DNA from 3 places in the Dyella sp. Tek66A03 genome. Region 1 is predicted to be linked to each of the others. Evidence: riboswitches for the same ligand, from Rfam matches in the RefSeq annotation. Region 1 holds a riboswitch; each other region holds the start of a gene.
The links. Region 1 has a riboswitch for cobalamin ahead of btuB (TonB-dependent vitamin B12 receptor). Riboswitches for the same ligand answer to the same signal wherever they lie in the genome.

Region 1 (2,262 bases):
CCTGCAGGCGCTCGGCATAGGTGGTCCAGCTGAAGCCGGCGCCGGGCTCGGTGTTGTCGAGCACGGCGGGTTGCCCAACAGACAATCCATTGCTGCCCGTGAACGCGTGCAGGCGGTTGGGGTTGGTTTGCGTGAGGGTGGAGCAGAAATACTGGTCGCAGAGGGTGAAATTGTCGGCCAGCGCGTAATAGAACGGCAGATCGGTGCGGGTGAAATAGCCCATGCCGAGGCCGGCCGGGCGCGCGGTGTTCCAGGCGTCGAAGTTGCCGTTGTTCCAGATGGCGATGTCCACCGGGTAACTCATGGCCGGCGCGCTCACGCAGATGCCGCTGGTGATCGTGGTGTTCATGTGGAACGGCAGCATGTGGCCGGCCGAGTTCCCCGTGTAGGGCTGGTACCACACGTTCTGCATACCACCCGGTAGCGGTGCGGGAACGCGGTCGGCAAAGCCGCGCACGCCAGCCAGGCTGCCGTAGTAGTGATCGAAGGCGCGGTTTTCCTGCATGAAGATCACGATGTGCTGCACATCGTCGATGCTGCCGGTCACGCTAGCTGCGGGCGTGGCCAGCGCCTGGCGGATGACCGGGGGAAGGGCTGACAGGACGGCCAGTCCGCCGGCCGATGCGGCGGCCATCCTGAGGAATCTGCGTCGATTGACGTCGTCGATCTCGTCCAATGCCGCGCTCCGGGCTGGGGGCTGGCGCGGGGGATGCCAGCCGGGGATTCGCGGGCATCAATGACAACGCTTTGGTGTTTCAATCTCGCGCCAGTTTCGGGACGGTTTCTAGACAGTACCTATCCGGCCCGGCGCGCTGGCCGCACTCCAACGTTCGATCAAGCCATCCCTGGCCGATGCTGCTAAGATCGCCCGGCCTGAGGTGACCGCCAACATTGCGTTGGCGGTTGAAACGGGAATCCGGTGCGGTTGCGTGTGCTCGTTGCACGCGCCAATTCCGGAGCTGCCCCCGCAACGGTAGGCGAGTAAACGGTCAGCAACAGCCACTGTGCCTAGGCATGGGAAGGCGCTGGTCCGGAAGGCATCCGATGCCTTCGCTCGCGAGCCCGGAGACCGGCCTCGAGGTACGACCAGACAGGCGGCGGGCCATGTCATGGATGCCGTGCCTCACGCACGGCCGCCACGTCTCCTCACGCCTGTTCCTCATCTCATGCAAGACCGCACGGGCAGGCGCGGTCGAGGAGCATTGCTGTGGCATTTCAGATTTCCCAAGTCCGCCAGACGATCCTGGCGGCGGCGTTGTTGAGCGTGTTCTCGTCGGCGTTCGCGGACGAGGCGACGACCGATCTCAGCGGCGTCGTGGTCACCGCCACCCGTACCGAGCAGACCCAGGATCAGACCCTTTCGGCGATCACCGTGATCGATCGCGCCGATATCGAGCGCCTGCAGCCAGCATCGCTGGCGGATTTGCTGCGTGGCACGCCCGGCATGCAGCTGGCCAACAACGGCGGTCCCGGCAAGGCCACCAGCATATTTCTGCGCGGCACCGAGTCCGATCACGTGCTGGTGCTGGTCGATGGCATCAAGATCGGATCGGCCACCACCGGTACGGCGGCACTGCAGGACATTCCCGTCGAGCAGATCGAGCGCATCGAGATCGTGCGTGGGCCGTTCTCCAGCCTGTACGGCTCGGAGGCCATCGGTGGTGTGATCCAGATCTTTACCCGTCGCCCCGAGGGCGCCTTCGTACCCAGCTTTAGCCTCGGTGTGGGCAGCTACGGCCATCTTGCCGGTGCGGCCGGATTGGCAGGGCAGAGTGGCAATGGCTGGTACTCGCTGCAGGCCTCGCACGACCAGACCGACGGCATCAACGCCTGTCGCGTGGGTGCAGCCGAAGTCGGCGCCGCCTGTTTTGCGGACCAGCCCGACAGGGACGGATATCGCAACACCGCCGTGACCTTGCAGGGCGGCTATCGCTTCGACCAACAGTGGGATGCCGACGTCCGCCTGTTCCGCAGCGAGGGTCACAACTATTACGACGGCACCTATTCCGATTCCGACGAAAGTGCGACCCAGGTGGTGGGCGGCCGTCTGCATTACCGTCCCAGCAAGGACCTCAGCTTTACCCTGAGCGTGGGCACCAGCGGAGACTTCAGCAAGGATTACCTGCAGGGCGTCTACGTCGACCGCTTCGACACCCACCGCGACATCGGCTCCTTGCAGGCGGATATCGGTGTTGGCGCTGGCCTGCTCAGCACCGGTTTCGACTGGCAGCGTGACGAAGTGGACAGCAGCACGGCTTACGC
Region 2 (2,262 bases), 490 kb from region 1:
CTTGGCCACGTCGGCATATTTGTCGTAGATCGATTCCAGCGAATCGGACGGCGAGTCGAGAAGGAAGCACGAGCTAAGCTGCTCATGGGCGGTGCCGGCATTGAACAGCGTGGGCGAGCTGGCGATGTATTCCAGCGACGACAACATGCGGTACAGCTCCAGCGTCTCGCCGATCTCGTTGCCGCCAAGCGAACAGGCGATGCGCATGAAGAAGTACTGCGGCGTTTCGATCACCTTGCGCAGCTGCGGATGACGCAACAGGTAGCGGTCGTACACCGTGCGCAGGCCGAAGTATTCGAAGCGACGCGAGGCGAGCGGATCGATCGCATCGTTGAGCTTGCGGGCATTGATGGCAACGAAATCGCGCAGGCGCGAATTCAGGATGCCCAGCTCGGCGCCGCGCGCGATCGACTGCGAGAAGCTCTGGATTTCCTGGCCGCTTACTTCCTTGTCGACGTAGGCGCTGAGCAGGCGCGCGGCCAGCTGGCCGTACTCGGGTTCTTCAGCGGTAAGTGCGGCGGCGGTGCGGATGGACAGTTCGTCCAGTTCGCGCGTGGAGGCACCGTCGTACAGGCCGCCAATGGTCTTGAGCGCCACGCGCAGCGGATCGACGCCATGCAGACCTTCGCCGCTGCGAGTGACCGCGCGCACGATCTTGTTGACGTCGACGATCTCCTGGCTGCCGTTGCGCTTGGTGACGCGCATCTGGCCAGGGTTATGTGGCGGGGTAAGCGCGAACGGCGTGTCCGCGCGGGGGGCATCTGCGACGGCGGTGTCGGCGGGGAAAGCGGCAGCGTCCGCGCGTTCGTCAGTACGCTCGCGCGAGGTGGTGTCGATAGGTTGCATGGCGTCGCTCCGGACATAGGTTCATCAACCGCCTGCTCCCGCGCGCAGGGCTGAAGCGATGATGGTTTCCACGGACGGTCGATCGGCCGAACTCGAAGGCCCGACGCCACGACGCGCCTCCCCGCGGAAGCCGTCACCACGCACCGCGGCGCTCAGGCCGCGATGTGTCGGCAGGTCTTCGGACTTGCGGACGTGGGTCTTTCGACCCTGCCTACTTGCTCCCGCTTCCCAGCCGCTGAGGGCCAGTGCGATGGGGGCTTTCGTTTCCGCTTACCGCTGCGGGGCAGTTCCGGATTTGCACCGGATTCCCTATTAAGCCAATCCGACCGTAGGTCTGAGAGAGGCACCGACCGACACAACATATCGGGCTAAACCTGGTCGGTCAACCCAACAAGTTGTGGATAGGTCGGTGGATAAGCGGGAAAACCCCAAGGGCTGGCGTGGCTTGTCAGCCGGCCAGGAAAATTTCTTATGCGGTCCCCTGGGGTGGTTCAGGGCAGGGTTTTGGGCAGCAAGGCGGCGAACTCCGCGGCAAAGCGATGCACGTCGCCGGGCCAACGGGCAGAGACGTAGTTGCCGTCGCGCACCACGAAGGCCGGCGTGGCATCCGAGTCGTTGTCGCGCAAGAGGCCGGAAGTCTTGCGGCGGTAGTGCGGCGCGTCGCGCGGCACGTCGAGGAAATCGTCCGGCCTGGCCAGTGCGCGCGTCACTTCTTGCTGCACCGACATATAGCCCGCCGGCTGACCGGGGCCATCGGGATAGGTGCGGTAATAGTCCGGGTCCCAGAAGCGAGTGATGCGGGTCAGCGACCACGCGGATTTTTCCAACGCCCAAGTCAGCGCGGTGGTGCGTCGCCCATGCAGCACGGAGCGACCATCTACACCGCGGCTGCGCGCAGCCAGCACCACGCCATGACAGATCGCGGCGACCGGTTTGTCGGCAGCGAAGAAGGTGGCGACCACGCTCTGGAGTTGGGTGCTTTCGAGATAGACGAGTACGCCGCGCGCGCAGTGACCACCGGGAAGCAGCAAACCATCGAAGCGAGCGGCCTCGATGTCATCCCAGCGCTGTGGCGCGTTGAATGCCTGGTCCTTCAGTAGCGCAGCGTAATCGCGGCGCGCAACCGCATTGGCACGCAATAGACGCCCAAACAAAATCAGCTTGCGCAGGCCCGGTATCCAGCCCCAGAGGTCGAGCCCTTCGCCACTGATCATGATCGGGTCCGCGCTCGCCGGCGTGCCATCCGGCGTGGCGAAAATCACCTGATGCCCTGCCCTGGTAAGTACGCGCCAGGGCACGGCGACTTCGCTGGGATCAAAGTCCTGGTGGGGTAGGGGGATGAGTATGTGTGCCATACGCCGATGTCAGCCCCCCTCGAGCGCCGAAACGAGCTGCATGCCGGTGTCGAGCTGCTGT
Region 3 (2,262 bases), 980 kb from region 1:
TCTCGCATGGAAACCGCCCTAGTCAATGAATACCGCCGCCTGAGCCGAGACCCGGCCACCAGCCAGCCGCTCGCCTACCTGCGCCTGCGCCGGGCGATCCGCAACGTGGTGGAACACCGCGATATCGAACCGGGCCAGGCCCTGCCCAGCGAACGCGACCTGTCGCGCTTGCTGGAGCTGTCGCGCGTCACGATCCGCAAGGCCATCGCCGGCCTGGTCGAGGAGGGCCTGCTGAACCAGCGCCACGGCGCCGGCACCTTCGTGGCCGAACGCATCATCAAGCCGATGTCACGGCTCACCAGCTTTACCGAAGACTTGCGTGCACGCGGCCTCAATCCGCGTTCGGAGTTCTTCGAGCGGGGCGTGGGCGAGGTGACGCCGGAAGAGTCGATGGCGCTGAACCTGTCGCCCGGCGTCCTGGTCGCGCGCCTGCACCGCGTGCGCTATGCCAAGGACGAACCACTGGCGATCGAACGCAGCGTGGTGCCCGCCAGTATCCTGCCCGACCCGATGGTGGTGCACGACTCGCTCTACCAGGTGCTGGAAACCCTGGGTTGCCGCCCGCGTCGCGCGCTGCAGCGGCTGCGCGCCGTCTCGCTCGGCGCCCAGCAGGCCCGCCTGCTGCACGTGCCGGTGGGTAGCGCTGGCTTGAACATCGAGCGACGCAGCTTTCTCGACGACGGCCGCGTGGTGGAATTCACCACCTCGTGGTACCGCGGCGATATCTACGACTTCGTGGCCGAGCTGCAGACGGACTGATCGCGGCCTTGGTTGCCGGAAGCGGGCCGTGACCCTAAAATTCCGTTTGTTCGGGTGTCCCGCGGCACGTTTTCGCGGGATGAAACGGGAAGCCGGTGCACGCTGCCAACGCAGCCATTCCGGCGCTGCCCCCGCAACGGTAAGCGAGTGATACGAACCTGAAGGCGACACGCCACTGTGCTCTGGCACGGGAAGGCGCCCGAAGGTGCATGCACCGATAGCATGCCACTCGCGAGCCCGGAGACCGGCCCGACACGTAACGGATGGCTCGCGGTGGGCGAGGCCGGACGTCGTGTCATGGCGCGTCTCGCCTGTCCGCCGTTCTGCTTTCCCCTGCGTGGCTGCCCGACCTTTCGTCGTCAGTGTCGCGCGGGTGCGCGGCCGCTAGGAACACCATGAAGAAGACCCTGCTGGCAGCTGCGCTGCTGTCGAGCACGATGGCCGCCCAGGCCGCCGATACGAACTCGCCTCAGTCGCTGTCCACCGTCATCGTCACGGCCACGCGCACGTCGATTACGACGGACGAGGCGCTGTCCTCGGTCACCGTGATCACCCGGGCGGATATCGAGCGCCTGCAGCCGGCCTCGGTGCATGACTTGCTGGTGGGCCTGCCCGGTGTGACCTTCAGCCAGGCCGGTGGCCTGGGCCAACAGAGTTCGCTGTTCCTGCGTGGCACCAATTCCACCCATGTGCTGGTGCTGATCGATGGCGTGCGCATCGGCGCGGTGGGTGCCGGCTTGCCGGCGTTCGAGCAGATTCCGGTCGACCAGATCGAGCGTATCGAGATCGTGCGCGGTCCGCGTTCGAGCCTGTACGGCGCCGATGCGATCGGTGGCGTGATCCAGATCTTCACCCGTCATGGCCAGAAGGACGGCCAGCTCGCGCCGTCGCTGAGCGTGTCGGCCGGCAGCCATAGCTACACGGACGGCCATGCCGGCCTCTCCGGCGGTGACTCGCACGCCTGGTTCAACTTAGGCCTCGGCGGCCAGTACACCAGCGGCATCCCGGCCTGCCGCGCCGGCGCGGCCGAGGCAGGCGCCGGCTGCTTTGTGGACCAGCCGGGCGACGATGCCTTCCGTAACTGGAACGGCATGGCCAACGGCGGTTATCGCTGGGACAACGGCACCGAACTCTCGGCGACCTGGCTGCGTAGCAAGAGCTTTGTCGAATACGCCGGCAGCCCCTTCAGCGGCAACCAGGCGGTCAACCAGCAGATCGTGTCCGGCGCGCGCCTGAGCTTCACGCCGCTCGATGCGTGGAAGGTCACGCTCAATGCCGGCCAGAGCAGGGATGATTCGTCGACCTTCTTCCAGGGTACTTACAACGACATCTTCGCGGGTACGCAGACGTATTCTCCGCGCACGCCCAGCGGCTATGCCGACTCGCGCCGCAACCAGGCGTCGTGGCAGAACGACATCACGCTGGATACCAACCAGCTGCTGACTGCCGGCGTGGACTACCAGCAGGAGCACATCGAGAGCGACACCGGCTACCTCGACAGCA

Region 2: linked by a shared signal. The riboswitch ahead of ACT01B_RS19780 (ribonucleoside-diphosphate reductase subunit alpha) and the one ahead of btuB (TonB-dependent vitamin B12 receptor) in region 1 are both predicted to bind cobalamin.
Region 3: linked by a shared signal. The riboswitch ahead of btuB (TonB-dependent vitamin B12 receptor) and the one ahead of btuB (TonB-dependent vitamin B12 receptor) in region 1 are both predicted to bind cobalamin.

The regions. Positions count from the first base shown of each region.
Region 1 covers NZ_CP199584.1:3,953,026-3,955,287, reverse strand. The annotation lists gene ACT01B_RS17705 (phosphocholine-specific phospholipase C) at 1-634, opposite strand, end outside; cobalamin riboswitch at 860-1,092, shown strand; gene btuB (TonB-dependent vitamin B12 receptor) at 1,208-2,262, shown strand, end outside.
Region 2 covers NZ_CP199584.1:4,441,062-4,443,323, reverse strand. The annotation lists gene ACT01B_RS19780 (ribonucleoside-diphosphate reductase subunit alpha) at 1-846, opposite strand, end outside; cobalamin riboswitch at 999-1,211, opposite strand; gene ACT01B_RS19775 (DJ-1/PfpI family protein) at 1,338-2,201, opposite strand; gene ACT01B_RS19770 (energy transducer TonB) at 2,211-2,262, opposite strand, start outside.
Region 3 covers NZ_CP199584.1:4,934,052-4,936,313, forward strand. The annotation lists gene ACT01B_RS21860 (GntR family transcriptional regulator) at 7-759, shown strand; cobalamin riboswitch at 795-1,026, shown strand; gene btuB (TonB-dependent vitamin B12 receptor) at 1,155-2,262, shown strand, end outside.